DNA from 2 places in the Bacillus sp. JK74 genome. Region 1 is predicted to be linked to the other one. Evidence: riboswitches for the same ligand, from Rfam matches in the RefSeq annotation. Region 1 holds a riboswitch; the other holds the start of a gene.
What was found. Region 1 has a riboswitch for lysine ahead of ACWJJ5_RS01190 (amino acid permease). Riboswitches for the same ligand answer to the same signal wherever they lie in the genome.
Positions count from the first base shown of each region.

Region 2: another riboswitch for lysine. It lies ahead of ACWJJ5_RS11305 (aspartate kinase); the one in region 1 lies ahead of ACWJJ5_RS01190 (amino acid permease).

Region 1 is NZ_JBSJQB010000001.1:223,322-230,787, forward strand. It holds gene ACWJJ5_RS01180 (iron-hydroxamate ABC transporter substrate-binding protein) at 1-156, shown strand, start outside; gene ACWJJ5_RS01185 (class I SAM-dependent methyltransferase) at 303-1,217, shown strand; gene ACWJJ5_RS01190 (amino acid permease) at 1,271-2,683, opposite strand; lysine riboswitch at 2,794-2,975, opposite strand; gene sspJ (small acid-soluble spore protein SspJ) at 3,098-3,238, opposite strand; gene ACWJJ5_RS01200 (metal-dependent hydrolase) at 3,422-3,904, shown strand; gene ACWJJ5_RS01205 (LTA synthase family protein) at 3,947-5,803, shown strand; gene ACWJJ5_RS01210 (substrate-binding domain-containing protein) at 5,834-6,760, opposite strand; gene modA (molybdate ABC transporter substrate-binding protein) at 6,878-7,466, shown strand, end outside.
Region 2 is NZ_JBSJQB010000003.1:228,444-235,909, reverse strand. It holds gene sdhA (succinate dehydrogenase flavoprotein subunit) at 1-1,355, opposite strand, end outside; gene sdhC (succinate dehydrogenase cytochrome B558) at 1,389-1,997, opposite strand; gene ACWJJ5_RS11310 (YslB family protein) at 2,294-2,740, shown strand; gene ACWJJ5_RS11305 (aspartate kinase) at 2,787-4,016, opposite strand; lysine riboswitch at 4,142-4,321, opposite strand; gene uvrC (excinuclease ABC subunit UvrC) at 4,383-6,155, opposite strand; gene trxA (thioredoxin) at 6,299-6,613, opposite strand; gene ACWJJ5_RS11290 (alpha-N-arabinofuranosidase) at 6,766-7,466, opposite strand, start outside.

The DNA.
Region 1 (7,466 bases):
GACGACAAAGGCGTGCTTGACAGCTCAATCTGGAAAAACCTCGATGCCGTCAAACAAAACCATGTCTACCGCATTGATCCGATCGGCTTCTATTTCTCAGACCCGATCTCACTTGAAGGCCAGCTCGACTACATCACAAAAAGCTTAACGAAGTAACCCCGAAGCCGCTGTCACAGCGGCTTTTTATTACGCTTAAAACTTGACAAAAAAATTTATTTATGCTATAATTTACATTTTTGGATTAACATGTATAATAAGATTCTCCCGGCCGGAGATTGATGTAAATAACGGAGGATCTTTATATGAAAGAAAACAAGGCGAGTATGACTTCCCTGCTGTCCGCTTTCGGAAGGGCGTACCATAGTAAATACGACACCCCGGTGATATTTGATGATTTTTTGGCACAAGATCTGATTTCTGAAAAAGAGCATTCGGACATCCGCGATCATCTCATTCAAGGTATATCATTTTTCAGCAAAGACATGGCACAGAGGCTTCAAGGCCAACCGGATGTCATCTTAAAATGGGTGACTCAAGTACAGCTGTCTCCTACACCGTTAGCCCGTGCCGCATATTGTGAAGAAGTGCTTTTGAATGAAGTGAAGCTCGGGGCCAAACAGTATGTCATCCTTGGCGCGGGTCTGGATACTTTCTGTTTCAGACATCCTGAGGTGACAAACGCGTTAGACATATTTGAAATCGATCATCCCGCTTCACAGGAAGACAAAATAAAGAGATTGAAACATCTGAATCTCGACATTTCCCATCATCTTCATTTTGTACCGATGAACTTCGCCGCTTCGCTTTCTTTCAGCCGTCTGTATCAGGAAGGTTTTTCACGCCAAAAAACCTTTTTCAGCCTGCTCGGAGTGTCATACTACCTTACGAAAGAGCATCTCGCCCGCCTGCTCACACAATTATTTGCCGAAGTCCCGCCGGGAAGCTCTATCGTGTTTGATTATGCAGATGAGTCGCTCTTTGAAGAAAGAGGACTGTCAAACAGAGTGGAAAACATGGTGAAAATGGCTGCAGCAGGCGGAGAACCGATGTTATCGTGTTTCAGTTATAAAGAAATCGAAAAGGTATTAGAATCTTCAGGTCTGCTTATTTATGAACATTTATCTCCGGCAGACGTCAATGACCGTTTTTTCAGCGGACGCACTGACCATTTAACCGCATTCGAGACCATTCATTATATACACGCCGTCAAAAAGTAATCCGCTGCCGCAAACAAAAAAGACATCTCACAGACGCGAGATGTCTTTTTTTGTCATACCGATTGTCTGTTGTTTGCAAATTTCTTTGAGACGAAAGGATATAACAGCAAACCGACGAAAAACAGCCCGATACCGAGAATAAAGGTCGTTAAATCGGCCGTTCCGGTAATAATGACGTAAAAAGAATAAATGCAGGCAAGGATGGCGATGATACCGTCTCTTACTCTTGAGCCCTTTATCTCGTCATACGTTTCACCCGTAAAAATGAGCTTCAGGCTGTAAAACGCTGACACGAGATACGGAATCAGATAAGCAAGCGTCGCCGCCGTTGTTAAAAACGTAAACGCGTCACTGATCGTCCGGGAAATAACCGAAAAGATAAAGATCTGTGACATTACGTTCGTTACGATTAACGACACAACCGGGCTTCCCTGTTTATTCGTTTTTGCAAAAGCAGCGGGAAAGTCTCCTGATTTCGCCGCTTGATACGGAACTTCAGAACCGAGAAGAATCCAGCCGAGCATCGTTCCGAACAGACACAAAATCGCCAGAATCGCCATAATGACGCTTCCCGCGCTGCCGACGATCGCGTACAATACGTCAACAAACGGTTTTTCCGAGCCGACAAGCTTACCATGCGGAAGCACGCCCATCGTAATCAATGTCACGATGATATAGATGCTGAGCGCGATCAATAATCCGGTAATGGTGGCGCGTTTCACGTCGCGCTGCGAACGGGCGCGCCCGGATAAAATGACTGCCGATTCAATTCCGACGAACGCCCATAATGTTGAAATCGCCGCATTGTGGATCTGTCCGCCGATTCCCTCAACCGTGTGAGGACCTGTTTGAACTGGAAAATAAAAATGATCGAAAAACGACGTTTGAAATACAAACAAACCTGCAATGATAAAGAAGATAAATCCTAATACTTTTGAAAACGTCGTGACGAAATTTAATTTACTCGCACCGTTAATGCTGGTGACGAGGATCGTGTGAGTGCCCCATAATAAAACTGTACATACGGCAAACGTCAGCAGCTGGCCGAGCGTAACCGCCTGACCGCCGATCGAAAACATTTCACGCTTATCCGTTAAAATCGGGAAAAATGATGTTAAATATCCGGCAAGGCTCGTGATGATCGCCACGTTGCTGATCCAGCTCGCCACCCAGTAGCCCCACACCATCGTGAAGCCCGCTGCATTCCCTTTTTTCCGATCGCTGAACAGCGCACGCGCATAGCTTTGCGGCCCCGCCGTCAGCTCAGGCTTGCGGATGGATAAGTGGCCGAAGACCATCGCGATCATTAACACACCGGCTCCCGTTAAAAGCCATGCCGATGTGGCGCCGAACGGGCTCGCGATTTTTGCGAGCGTACTCGGAAGCGAAAAGATGCCCGAGCCTACCATATTTCCTACGACAAACGCCGTTAATAACCAAAAACCCCATTTTTTCGTCTGTTCCATTCTTGTACCTCCTGGTTGTTCATTCGTACGGACCAGACCCCGAGACCATATTTACACGCAAAAAAAGCCTGAACAAAAGTCCATGCTTAAAGAAACACACACACCCTTGATCTCCGGATAGCCCTCCGCGAAAAAGCACGCGGCAGTCCTGCACTTATTCAGATACAGTCCCAGCATAAAGAAGGATCGGCTTTCTTTACACTTCGGCGCTGATGCCTTTAACACATGTTTTGCGGCCCCTTATCAGCCTGGCATGTGCGACTCATCATCAAGCGCAACCTCTACCTCACCGAGAAAGAGTGAGGATTTTTATCATTCAATTCTACTCAGAGGTTATCAGAGATAAAAAGATCTGTCAAAGGGAAATATTAGACGGAAAACGGATAGAGCGTTCGCCCTACCCGTCTTATATGGTCAGCGGTTGTTTTTTTTCTTTTGAACAGCTTCTTGAAGCGGATCGTCTTTCAGCGCTGCACTGGCGTCGTCAAGCGCGCCTTGAATGACGTTTTTGTTTTTATCGCTGTTTTTTCCTTTTTCTTTGTTAAAGAAAGCCATCTGTATCACCTCTTTATCAAATATAGGTACACCTATAATGTGTCTTTTTCCGCGGCAGAATATGCGGAATCCGCGTCTCCTTCCTTTTGGCGGAACAGGTAAAGTTTGTTGATCAAACATGCATTCTCTTGATATATTTGTAATTCAGGGGATTTTGGCAAAAATAAAAAGGAGAAGCGAAAAATGACAGGAAAAACACACATCATGGGAGGCATCGCTTCTTGTTCCGCAATTGCGTATTATTATGGGTATGATCCGGTCCTTATGACCTCAGCGGGTGCCCTCGGGGCGCTGATTCCCGACATATGCCATACGAAAAGCAAAATCGGCAGAACGCTGCCCGTTCTGTCCAAGATCGTAAGCACGGTGTTCGGCCACAGAACGTTTACACATAGCCTGCTGTTTATGCTTATTATGTTTTTCATTACGGCAACCTATATTCCGAATCCGAGCATTTCCGCCGGACTGATGATCGGAATGGCGAGCCACCTTGTGCTTGACGCATGGACCGTCAACGGCATTAAACTGCTGTTTCCGTCCGCCATCCGCTTCCGTCTTCCCCTTTATATGAGAACGGGGAGCTTTTCGGAGCAGCTTGTGCTGGCCGGCTTAACGATTGTATCCTGCTATTATTTATACGAACTGGTTCACGGCCGCATCTCTTAAACAAAAAGCGTCTTTTCGCTTTTAGGGTGAGGAGTCATACATATGAAGAAAACCTTTTTCAGCAATCATCGGTTTTTATGCCTGTCCATCCTGTTCATGTGGATGAAAACCTATGCCGTGTATAAGCTCGGTTTTGGTCTGCAGAACAATTCGGTTCTTGAGGAATGTCTGCTTCTCATTAATCCGCTGAGCTTCATTGTGCCGCTGTTCGGCATCGCCCTCTTGCTAACGGAAAAAAAACAGCGGATCTTTCTGCTTTCGGCAAATGTGATGCTGACGGGAATTTTAATCGCGAATACGGTGTTTTACGGGTTTTATATTGATTTTATCACCATACCGGTTTTGTTTCAGGCAAGCAATATGGGTGATATGGGAAGCAGCGTCCAAGAGCTGTTTCACCCGCTTTACATCGCTTTATTTTTGGATATTGCGGTTTTGTTTTATCTTGGTAAAAGGCATAAAGCCGATCAAGGAAAAGCGGGCGGGCGTACCGTTAAAGCGTATGCGTGGGCATCAGCCGGCCTCATGCTGTGCAACCTTGCGCTGTCTGAGGCCGAGCAGCCGAAGCTGTTCAAGCACCCTTTTGATCGTGAAGCGCTCGTAAAAGGAATCGGCCTGTTCCACTTTCATTTGTATGACACCATTTCGCAGACACTGAATGCAGGGGCTAAAGCGTTTGCCGATGAAGACAGCCTTGCGGCGGTCGCGAATTACACTCAAGCCGGCTACAGCAGGCCGTCCGATTCAAAATTCGGGCTTGCAAAGGGGCGCAATGTGATTTTTGTTACGCTCGAATCAACACAGCGTTTTGTAATGGATGAACGGGTCAACGGACGGGAGATTACCCCGTTTTTAAACAAACTGCGAAAAAAAAGTTATGACTTCACTCATTTTTATCAGCAGACTGAACAGGGAAAAACCTCAGATTCAGAATTCATTACTGCGAATTCGCTGTATCCGTCTTCAAGCGGCGCCGTTTTTTTTACAAAAAGCGGCCACCGGTTCAATACGATGTACCATATGTTAAAAGATCATCAATACTATTCAGCCGTTCTGCATGCCAATCATAAAGCCTTTTGGAACCGGGATGAGATGTACGGGGCATTCGGAATCGACCGTTTTTTCGACGCGGATGAATTTAAGGTGACACAGGAAAATTCAACAGGCTGGGGCCTGAAGGATAAGGAGTTTCTCGAACAGTCAGCGGAAAAATTAAAGAAGCTTCCGCAGCCGTTTTACGCAAGCCTGCTGACTTTGACCAACCATTTTCCTTTTGAAATTGATCAACAGGATCAGCTCATTGAGGAACCGGACACAAGCAGCGAGTTATTAAACCGCTATGTGACGACGGTCCGCTATGAAGATGAGGCTCTGAAACACTTTTTCAAGAAGCTGAAAAAAGAAGGGCTGTATGACAACGCGATGATCGTCCTGATGGGAGATCATTACGGTATATCCGAAGCCCATAATCAAGGACTTGCCGAATTCTTAGGGAAAGAGGAAATCACTCCGTTTGATACGGTTCAGCTTCAACGCGTGCCGTTTATCATTCATATTCCCGGGGTGACCGACTGTGCGCCGGAAACGATTGCTTCCGCCGCGGGACAGGTTGATGTAAGGCCGACGCTGCTTCACCTGCTCGGCATTGAAACGAAAGGCAACATTCAGTTCGGCAATGATCTGTTTTCCGGAGAGCGGACACCGTTTGCGGTGCTGAGAAACGGCAGCTTTATCACGGATGATCATATTTATACGAAAAATACGTGTTACAGCCGCAAAACCGGTGAACCGCTTTCTGACATGAGCGCGTGCAGCGATGAGAAAGAAAAAGCGGAACAAGAGCTGATGCTTTCCGATAAAATATTAAACGGCGACCTGCTGCGGTTTTATAAGCAATAAAAAAATCCCTCCGTTATATGGAGGGATTTTTCATGTTTCATATATGAGCCGTCCTGTCATTTTCGTATCATATCCGGATAATTGAGAAAGCTGAGACTTGAATTCCTCAGAATTAAGAATGTCCCGCACGCTTTGAACAAGCTCCCGGTTTTGTTTTAACACAACCACATCGTACTGCTCACTGATCACCGGGATAAAGTCCGTGCCTGCCATATGCGCCGCATGCTGCGACCCGACTCCGATATTCGCCTTTCCGCTTGATACTTGTGAAGCCGCTGACAGATGATCCGTGACAATGTCATGATATCCGGCGACATCAGACGGCGTGATGCCGAATGATCTGAGCTGTTCATCCAGCAGCACCCTCGCGCCTGATCCTTTTTCGCGATTGACGATGCGGACATCCTTTCGGCTCAAGTCCTGAAAGCCCTGAATGTTCAGCGGATTGCCCTTTTTCACATATAATCCGGCCTGACGAAGCACGACATGAAAAAGCGCAAACGGCTCCCCTGAAAGAATGCGCTTCACATACGGGATGTTATACTGCCCCGTCTCCCCATCGTATAAATGCAGACTGACGATGTCACAGGCCCCGCGGTACATCTCGATCAGGCTGTTCAAACTGCCGCTGTACTTGCGGAGCGGAGCCGTCTGTATTGTTTGTTCCAGCTGTTTGCTGAGGAGGTCCATCGACACATCCTGCCCGCTGATGATAACAGACTGCCTTTTTTCCGGCTCCCGCCCGCGTGACGGGTCAGGCGCTTCTGCTGCGGATGGCTTTTTTGACATTCTCATGTTTGCTTTATATTGTTTTAAGTCCTCTTCATCGACCCTCATCTGTCTTCCGACCCTGTACGCCGGAATGAGTCCTTTTTTTATCAAATCATATACTGTCAGTTTGGAGACCTTCAAAAGGCCCGCAACTTCTTCTATTGTATAGGAAGTGGCTTCTGTCATATTATCACGCTCCGTTTTTATTATAACTGTTCAGATATTGAAAAAAAACCGCACCATCACGTACAATTGCGTTATAATTAGTTTGATCTAATGATATTTAGCTATAAGGGGTGCACAATGTTGAAAAAGAAAGCGACACTACTCACAACTGCGGCTATGGCCGTTTTCCTCGCAACTGCGGGCTGCTCATCCGGACAATCGTCCAAAGGCGGACAAAACGAAAAAGTCACGCTGACCGTTTCTGCAGCAGCCAGCGCTCAGGATGCACTTGAAGAAATCCAGACCAACTACGAAAAATCACATTCAAACGTAACCATTCAAGACAACTTCGGATCATCAGGCACATTGCAAAAACAAATTTCCCAAGGCGCGGGAGCTGATTTATTCTTCTCGGCAGCCGAAGATAAATTCGAAAAGCTCGTTCATGACGGAGATATCGACAAAAAGGACAGCACGGATCTTTTGAAAAATGATCTCGTCATGATCGTGCCTGAGAAAAACAGCGCACACCTGACACATCTGAATGACCTGAAAAAAGACAGCACGGAAAAAATCGCGCTCGGCACGCCTGAATCCGTTCCGGCCGGACAATACGCCAAACAGTCACTGACGGCATTATCCCTGTGGGACAAGGTAAAAGATAAAGTCGTCTATGCAAAAGACGTCCGCCAGGTGCTTTCTTATGTTGAAACCGGAAATGTCGATG
Region 2 (7,466 bases), on a different contig from region 1:
TGAAGCACGTAGGCATTTTCGTCGCCGTCCATCTTCATGATATCGGCCCATTTTTCTTCTTCTTTTTTCACATAGGAATCAAATAATGAAGAAGACAGGTCTTCCGCTGATGTTTCAAGTCCGGAAACATATTTCACCGCATTCGGTCCGGCCACCATTCCTCCGTAGATGGCGGAAAGCAGAGAGTTCGCCCCTAAACGGTTTCCTCCGTGCATTGAATAATCACATTCACCCGCTGCGAACAGTCCGCGGATGCTTGTCATCTGATCATAATCAACCCACAGTCCGCCCATTGAATAGTGAACGGCAGGGAAAATTTTCATCGGAAGCTTGCGCGGATCATCGCCCATGAATTTTTCATAGATTTCGATAATGCCGCCAAGCTTAACGTCAAGCTCTTTCGGATCTTTGTGCGACAGATCGAGATACACCATGTTTTCTCCGTTGATGCCGAGTTTCTGATTCACGCACACGTCAAAGATTTCACGTGTCGCAATATCCCGCGGCACGAGGTTTCCGTAAGCCGGATATTTTTCCTCGAGGAAGTACCAAGGTTTTCCGTCTTTGTACGTCCAGACTCTTCCGCCCTCGCCGCGCGCCGATTCACTCATCAGACGCAGTTTATCGTCCCCCGGGATTGCTGTCGGGTGAATTTGGATAAATTCGCCGTTTGCATAATAAGCGCCCTGCTGATAGACGATTGATGCGGCAGATCCCGTGTTGATCATGCTGTTTGTTGATTTTCCGAATACGATTCCGGGTCCTCCCGTCGCCATAATAACGGCGTCAGAACGGAATGACTCGATTTGCATATTGGTCAGATTTTGGGCTACGATACCGCGGCACGTGCGCTCATCATCAAGAACGGCGCCGAGGAATTCCCAGCCTTCGTATTTTGTGACGAGACCCGCCACTTCATATCTGCGCACCTGCTCGTCCAGTGCGTAAAGAAGCTGCTGACCCGTCGTCGCTCCCGCGTAAGCGGTTCTGTGATGCTGTGTACCCCCGAAACGGCGGAAGTCCAAGAGCCCTTCCGGCGTTCTGTTAAACATAACCCCCATGCGGTCCAATAAGTGGATAATGGACGGCGCCGCTTCACACATCGCTTTTACAGGAGGCTGGTTTGCCAAAAAGTCGCCTCCGTATACCGTGTCATCAAAATGCTCAAACGGAGAGTCTCCTTCCCCTTTTGTGTTGACAGCTCCGTTTATCCCGCCCTGCGCGCAGACCGAGTGAGAGCGTTTGACCGGAACGATGGAAAACAATTTAACGGCCGTGCCTGATTCCGCTGCTTTAATTGTCGCCATGAGGCCGGCTAGACCCCCGCCGACTACGATAATGCTTGATTGACTCATGATAGCCCCTCTCCCTCTAGTAATCTAGTTCTCTTACACAAACGCAAAAATCGCTTTTAAACCTACGTATGAAAGCGCTAAAAATATAATCAGCGTCACGTAAGTCGAAATTCTTTGAGAACGCGGCGTAACCGTGATCCCCCATGTGACCGCAAAAGACCATAAGCCGTTTGAAAAGTGGAAAATGACCGATAAAACGCCTACAATGTAAAAACCGAGCATAAACGGCGAGCTCAGAATATTCGCCATCATATCGAAGTTGACTTCAGCGCCCATCTGCGCGGCAATCCGCGTCTGCCACACATGCCAGCTGACGAAAATAAGGGTGAGAATACCAGTGACACGCTGAAGCACAAACATCCAGTTTCTGAAATAACTGTAGTGGCCAGCGTTGTTTTTCGCAGTAAATGCTATGTACACACCGTAAACCGCATGATAAATTAAAGGTAAGAAAATAATAAAAATTTCTAACGCATACCTGAACGGCAGACTGTCCATAAAGCCGGCCGCCTTGTTAAACGCATCCGCTCCCCTTGCGGCAAATTGGTTGACGACTAAATGCTGGATCAAAAAGATGCCGACCGGAATAACACCGAGCAAGGAATGCAATCTTCGAAAATAAAACTCTCTGTTCCCAGACATTACTTTACCCCCTGTTTGATTTAAGTGCGAAATGTACTAAAATCTCTGCCCCCACTTCGTTTCAATTGTAAGCACTTTATTAAAATTTATTGACAATTTCATTTTACTCCTCCCTCAAAAGGGCGTCAAGAAAACGTGTACATAAATTATAATTTTCGGAATTGATTATCTGGAGGGAAAATTTTATTTTCCTGCGATATCTTTCTCACTTTTTTTCACGGGTTTTATAGGATCATCCTGTAATCCTCCCCCCTGTTTAAGCTATAATAAACGAAGGAGAGAGGGGAATACATAATATGAAGAATAATTATGAAGCAGCTTTAGAACCTTTAACTGAACTCGACGTCAGCGCATACGGCTACGAATTAATCCGGGAAATCGTGCTTCCGGATATCCTCGGCCCGGATCATTCATCGATGATGTATTGGGCGGGAAAACGCCTCGCCCGCAAATTTCCTCTTCAATCGTGGGAAGAAATCCCCGCCTTTTTTGAAAAAGCCGGCTGGGGAACTTTGACAAACGCAGGATCAAAAAAACAAGAATTGGAATTTGAACTGGAAGGACCGCTCGTGTCCAACAGGCTCAAACATCAGAAAGAGCCTTGTTTCCAGCTTGAAGCCGGTTTTATAGCCGAACAGATTCAATTGATGAACGATCAGATTGCAGAATCTTATGAACAGGTAAAAAAGAGAGCGGATAAAGTCGTCCTGACCGTAAAATGGGATATGAAGGACCCTGTATAATTGAAAAAGGCGGTGACTCAAAAGTCCCGCCTTTTTGCCTGCCCGTTTATACGGCAGACGGCTGTTTAGAAAGCTCAAACGCGTCATGAAGCGCTTCGACCGCTTTCACCATATCATTTTCGCTGACAACCGCTGATACTTTTATTTCGGATGTGCTTACCATTTTGACTTGTACATTTTTTTCCGCCAGTACGGCAAACATGTCCGCGGCGACGCCGGGATTTGAAACCATGCCCGACCCGACAATGGAGACTTTCGCCAGTTTTCTTTCGGTTTCAATTTTTTCATAGTTAAGCGCGTTTTTATATTCTTCAAGCACGGCGACCGTTTGCGCGGCATCTTCCGTTTTCACTGAGAAAGAAATATCCGCTTCCCCATCGTCCGACTGTGTCTGAATAATAATGTCAACGTTGATGTTTCGTTTTGCCAGCGCGGTGAAGATTGTTGAAAGTGTTGTCAGTCCGCTTGCAAGGCCCGTAACGGACACCCTTGTGATCTGGTCTTCAAATGCAATTCCTCTGACGATTAAATTCTGCTCCATTGATGATTCCTCCTCAATTAATGTTCCGGCTTCATGCTCCGTGCTTGACCGCACTTCTAAAGGCACTTGGTAGTTTTTTGCGAACTCAACCGCCCGCGGGTGAAGAACACCCGCTCCGAGATTTGCAAGCTCCAGCATTTCATCATAAGAAATCCCCGCCAGTTTTCTCGCTGACCGGACATACCGCGGATCTGTCGTAAATACGCCCGGAACATCTGTATAAATGTCGCATTTATCCGCATCCAGCGCTGCTGCAAGAGCGACCGCCGTCGTATCGGAACCGCCCCGTCCGAGCGTCGTGATGCCGCCGTCTTCCGTTACGCCCTGAAAACCGGCAACGACTGTAATTTTGCCTTCTGCAAGCTGCGAACGAATCGCCGTGATATCAATATCCGTAATTCTCGCATTGCCGTGAACGGCTTCCGTGCGGACACCCGCCTGCCAGCCCGTATAAGAGACGGCGTCATATCCTTTTTCCTGAAGCGCCATGGCCAAAAGCGAAATCGTGACCTGCTCCCCCGTAGACAAAAGCATATCCATCTCGCGTCTGCTTGGTTCAGATGTGATTTCAGCCGCGAGGTTAACGAGCGCGTCGGTTGATTTTCCCATTGCCGAAACGACGACTACGACATCATGGCCTTTTTGCTTTTCAGCAATGGCGCGATTTGCGGCATTTTGAATTTTTTCGGCAGAGCCCACGGAAGTGCCTCCGAATTTTTGTACGATAAGACCCATACTAGACCACCCTTTACATTTTGGTTCGTGCGGGTGAGGAGAAAAGAGCGTTTTGTCCACAATAAAAAAAGCAATGAGAGGAATAGCTCTCATTGCTTTTTCATATCATTACGATTGATTATGAACAACGAGATAGCCCTCCAAGAAAATGAATTCTTGACAGCCTTACATTTATTTAATGCAAGGCCAGCAAATCACACCGATGGGATGTGATACACTTCGGCGACGCTCCCCTTTCAGCCTTTTTCACAGAATCCATCATTCTCCAAAGGCTTACTATTGAAGTTCGCACCTCTATCTTCACCATATAACACGATCTTATGAAATTAGTTCACATTCTAGCAGATTTTTCAGGAAAGCACAATACTATTTTTTTAATTTTTCAAACAGCAGCTGGGCCGCCGCGGCCGGGACACCGGCTTTTTTGATATCGTCAAGGCTTGCTTCCTTCATCTTTTTGACAGATCCGAAATGTTTTAAGAGCATTTTTTTGCGTTTTTCGCCGATTCCGGGGATATCATCCAGAACGGATTGAAAGACGCTTTTTCCCCGGATCTGTCTGTGAAAGCTGATCGCAAAACGGTGAACTTCGTCCTGAATGCGCTGAAGCAGGTAAAACTCTTGGCTGTTCCGCTCCAGAAACACCGGTTCAAGCGGGTCGCCGATCAACAGGTTCGATGTCCGGTGTTTATCATCTTTCGCCAATCCCGCTACCGGGACATCAAGGCCGAGCTCATTCTCGAGCACGTCGCGCGCCGCGTTAATCTGCCCTTTTCCGCCGTCAATGATGATTAAATCCGGCAGCGGAAGGTTTTCGCGGAGCACCCTCGTGTATCTTCTTCTGACGACTTCCCTCATTGAGCCGTAATCATCAGGCCCTGTTACGGTTTTAATTTTATATTTGCGGTATTCCTTTTTATTCGGTTTTCCGTCTATAAAGACAATCATGGCCGATACGGGGTTTGTGCCTTGAATATTGGAGTTGTCAAACGCTTCAATCCGATGCGGCGTGTAAATATTCAGTGCGTCGCCAAGCCGTTCGGCTGCACCGATTGACCGTTCCTCATCCCGCTCGATTAACGAGAATTTTTCCCGCAGGGCGATTTTCGCATTTTTGTGCGCAAGCAAAAGCAGCTCTTTTTTCGGGCCTTTTTTCGGCTGATGCACGGCGGTTTCCAACAGCTCGCTGATCATGTCCCTGTCAACGCTGTCAGGCACCAGAATTTCCTTAGGCAGAAAGTGATTGTTTTTGGAATAGAACTGGCCGATGAAGGTCAGAAACTCTTCATCCGCTTCCTGATACATCGGAAACATGCTGACATCGCGTTCGATCAGTTTTCCTTGGCGTATAAAAAAGACTTGGACGCACATCCAGCCTTTATCGTAGGCATATGCAAACACATCGCGGTCCAGAAGGTCATTCATGGTCATTTTCTGCTTCTCCATCGTCGATTCGATGTGAGCAAGCTGGTCGCGGAATTCTTTAGCCCGTTCAAATTCAAGCTTTTCGGCCGCTTCTGCCATTTTCGCTTCAAGCTCTTTTTTGATTTCGTTATGCCCTCCCTTTAAAAAACGGGTGATGTCTTCAACAATCTCGCGGTTTGTCTCCTCAGATATATCCTTTACACATGGGGCGAGGCATTGTCCGAGATGATAATAAAGACAGACGCGGTCCGGAAGCTTTGAGCATTTCCTGAGCGGGTAAAGGCGGTCCAGCAGTTTTTTCGTTTCCCGCGCCGCCTGCACATTCGGATACGGGCCGAAATAGCGTCCTTTGTCTTTTTTGACATTCCGGGTGACAATCAGCCGAGGATGGCGTTCATGGGTGATTTTTATAAAGGGATAGGTTTTATCATCTTTCAGCATGACGTTGTATTTCGGATCGTATTTTTTAATCAGATTCATTTCCAAAATAAGCGCTTCAAGATTGGAGGAAGTCACGATATATTCAAAGTCCTCAATCTCCGTCACAAGCCGTTGGGTTTTTGCGTCGTGAGAACCGGTGAAATAAGACCGCACCCTGTTTTTCAAGACTTTCGCTTTCCCCACGTAGATGACTGTTTTTTGACGGTCTTTCATTAAATAACAGCCCGGCTGATCGGGAAGGAGGGCCAGCTTTTCTTTCAGTTGTTTATTCATACGTTACCCTTCCTTACATTCATTTCTCGTGTCCATTCAGTGTATCACGAACATTTGTTTTTCTCCATTCTCAGCTTTTGGAAGATCAAAAAAAGGCGATTCCCTTTCAAAGGAATCGCCCTGCCGTAACGGAAGCTTTCGGCTTACAGATGTTTGTTTACAAGCTCTTCAAGAGCTTCTTTCGGTTTGAAGCCGACAGATGTTTCAACGACTTCTCCGTCTTTTAGCACGAGAAGTGTCGGGATGCTCATGACGCCGTATTTACCGGCAGTTTCTTGGTTTTCATCCACGTCGATTTTGACGATTTTCAATTTGTCTCCCATTTCTTGATCAAGCTCTTCAAGAACGGGCGCGATCATTTTACAAGGTCCGCACCAAGGAGCCCAGAAATCAGCCAATACGACACCTTCACTTGTTTCAGCTGAGAACGATTGATCAGTTGCTTTTACGATAGCCATTTGTTATTCCTCCAATTGTCAAATGATGATTTTTAGTATAGCATCTCCCATTCGTTCATGCTAATTTAATGCTTATATTATTTTCTCCCGAACCCGCCGGAAATAATCTTATTTATACAGTGTATTATAACCGGGCGGCGGGCGTTCAAAACTTAAGATGGATCCGCAGGCAGCGTGATTAATACAATCGCCATCGGAGGAAGCTCCGCCTCAAGTTTTCCTCCCTTTTGAGCAAACCCGGAAAACGGCTTCGGTTTGACGTTTTCCGGACTGCTGAATGTATTGCGGGCATTCATTTTTTCCGCGTGCAGAATCGTTCCCGAAGGCGTCCCTGTCTTTTTCATGCCCCGCAGTTCAATCTTCACGTCAGCTTTGTGCAGATGATCGATATTGCAAATGCTGATATGTATGTCTCCGTTTTGCTGTTTGGACGCTGAAATGCTGACTTGCGGGAGCCGGCCGTCATTCCATTCGTACCCGGCCGCTATTGTTTCTGAGGCTAAAAGAGATGCGTCCTGGTGCACCTTAAACATATCAAACACATGATACGTCGGCGTCAACAGCATATCGTTCCCTTCTGTCAGGATCATTGCCTGAAGCACGTTGACGGTTTGCGCGATATTGGCCATCTGTACGCGGTCTGCGTGCTGATGAAAAATGTGAAAATGCGCGGCGGCGACAAGGGCGTCGCGGATCGTATTCTGCTGATACAGAAAGCCCGGATTCGTGCCCGGCTCAGGATCAAGCCACGTGCCCCATTCATCAATGATCAGCCCGACTCTTTTTTCGGGATCGTACTGATCCATGATGGCGCTGTGCCTTGTGATCAATTCATCCATATGCGCCGCTTTTT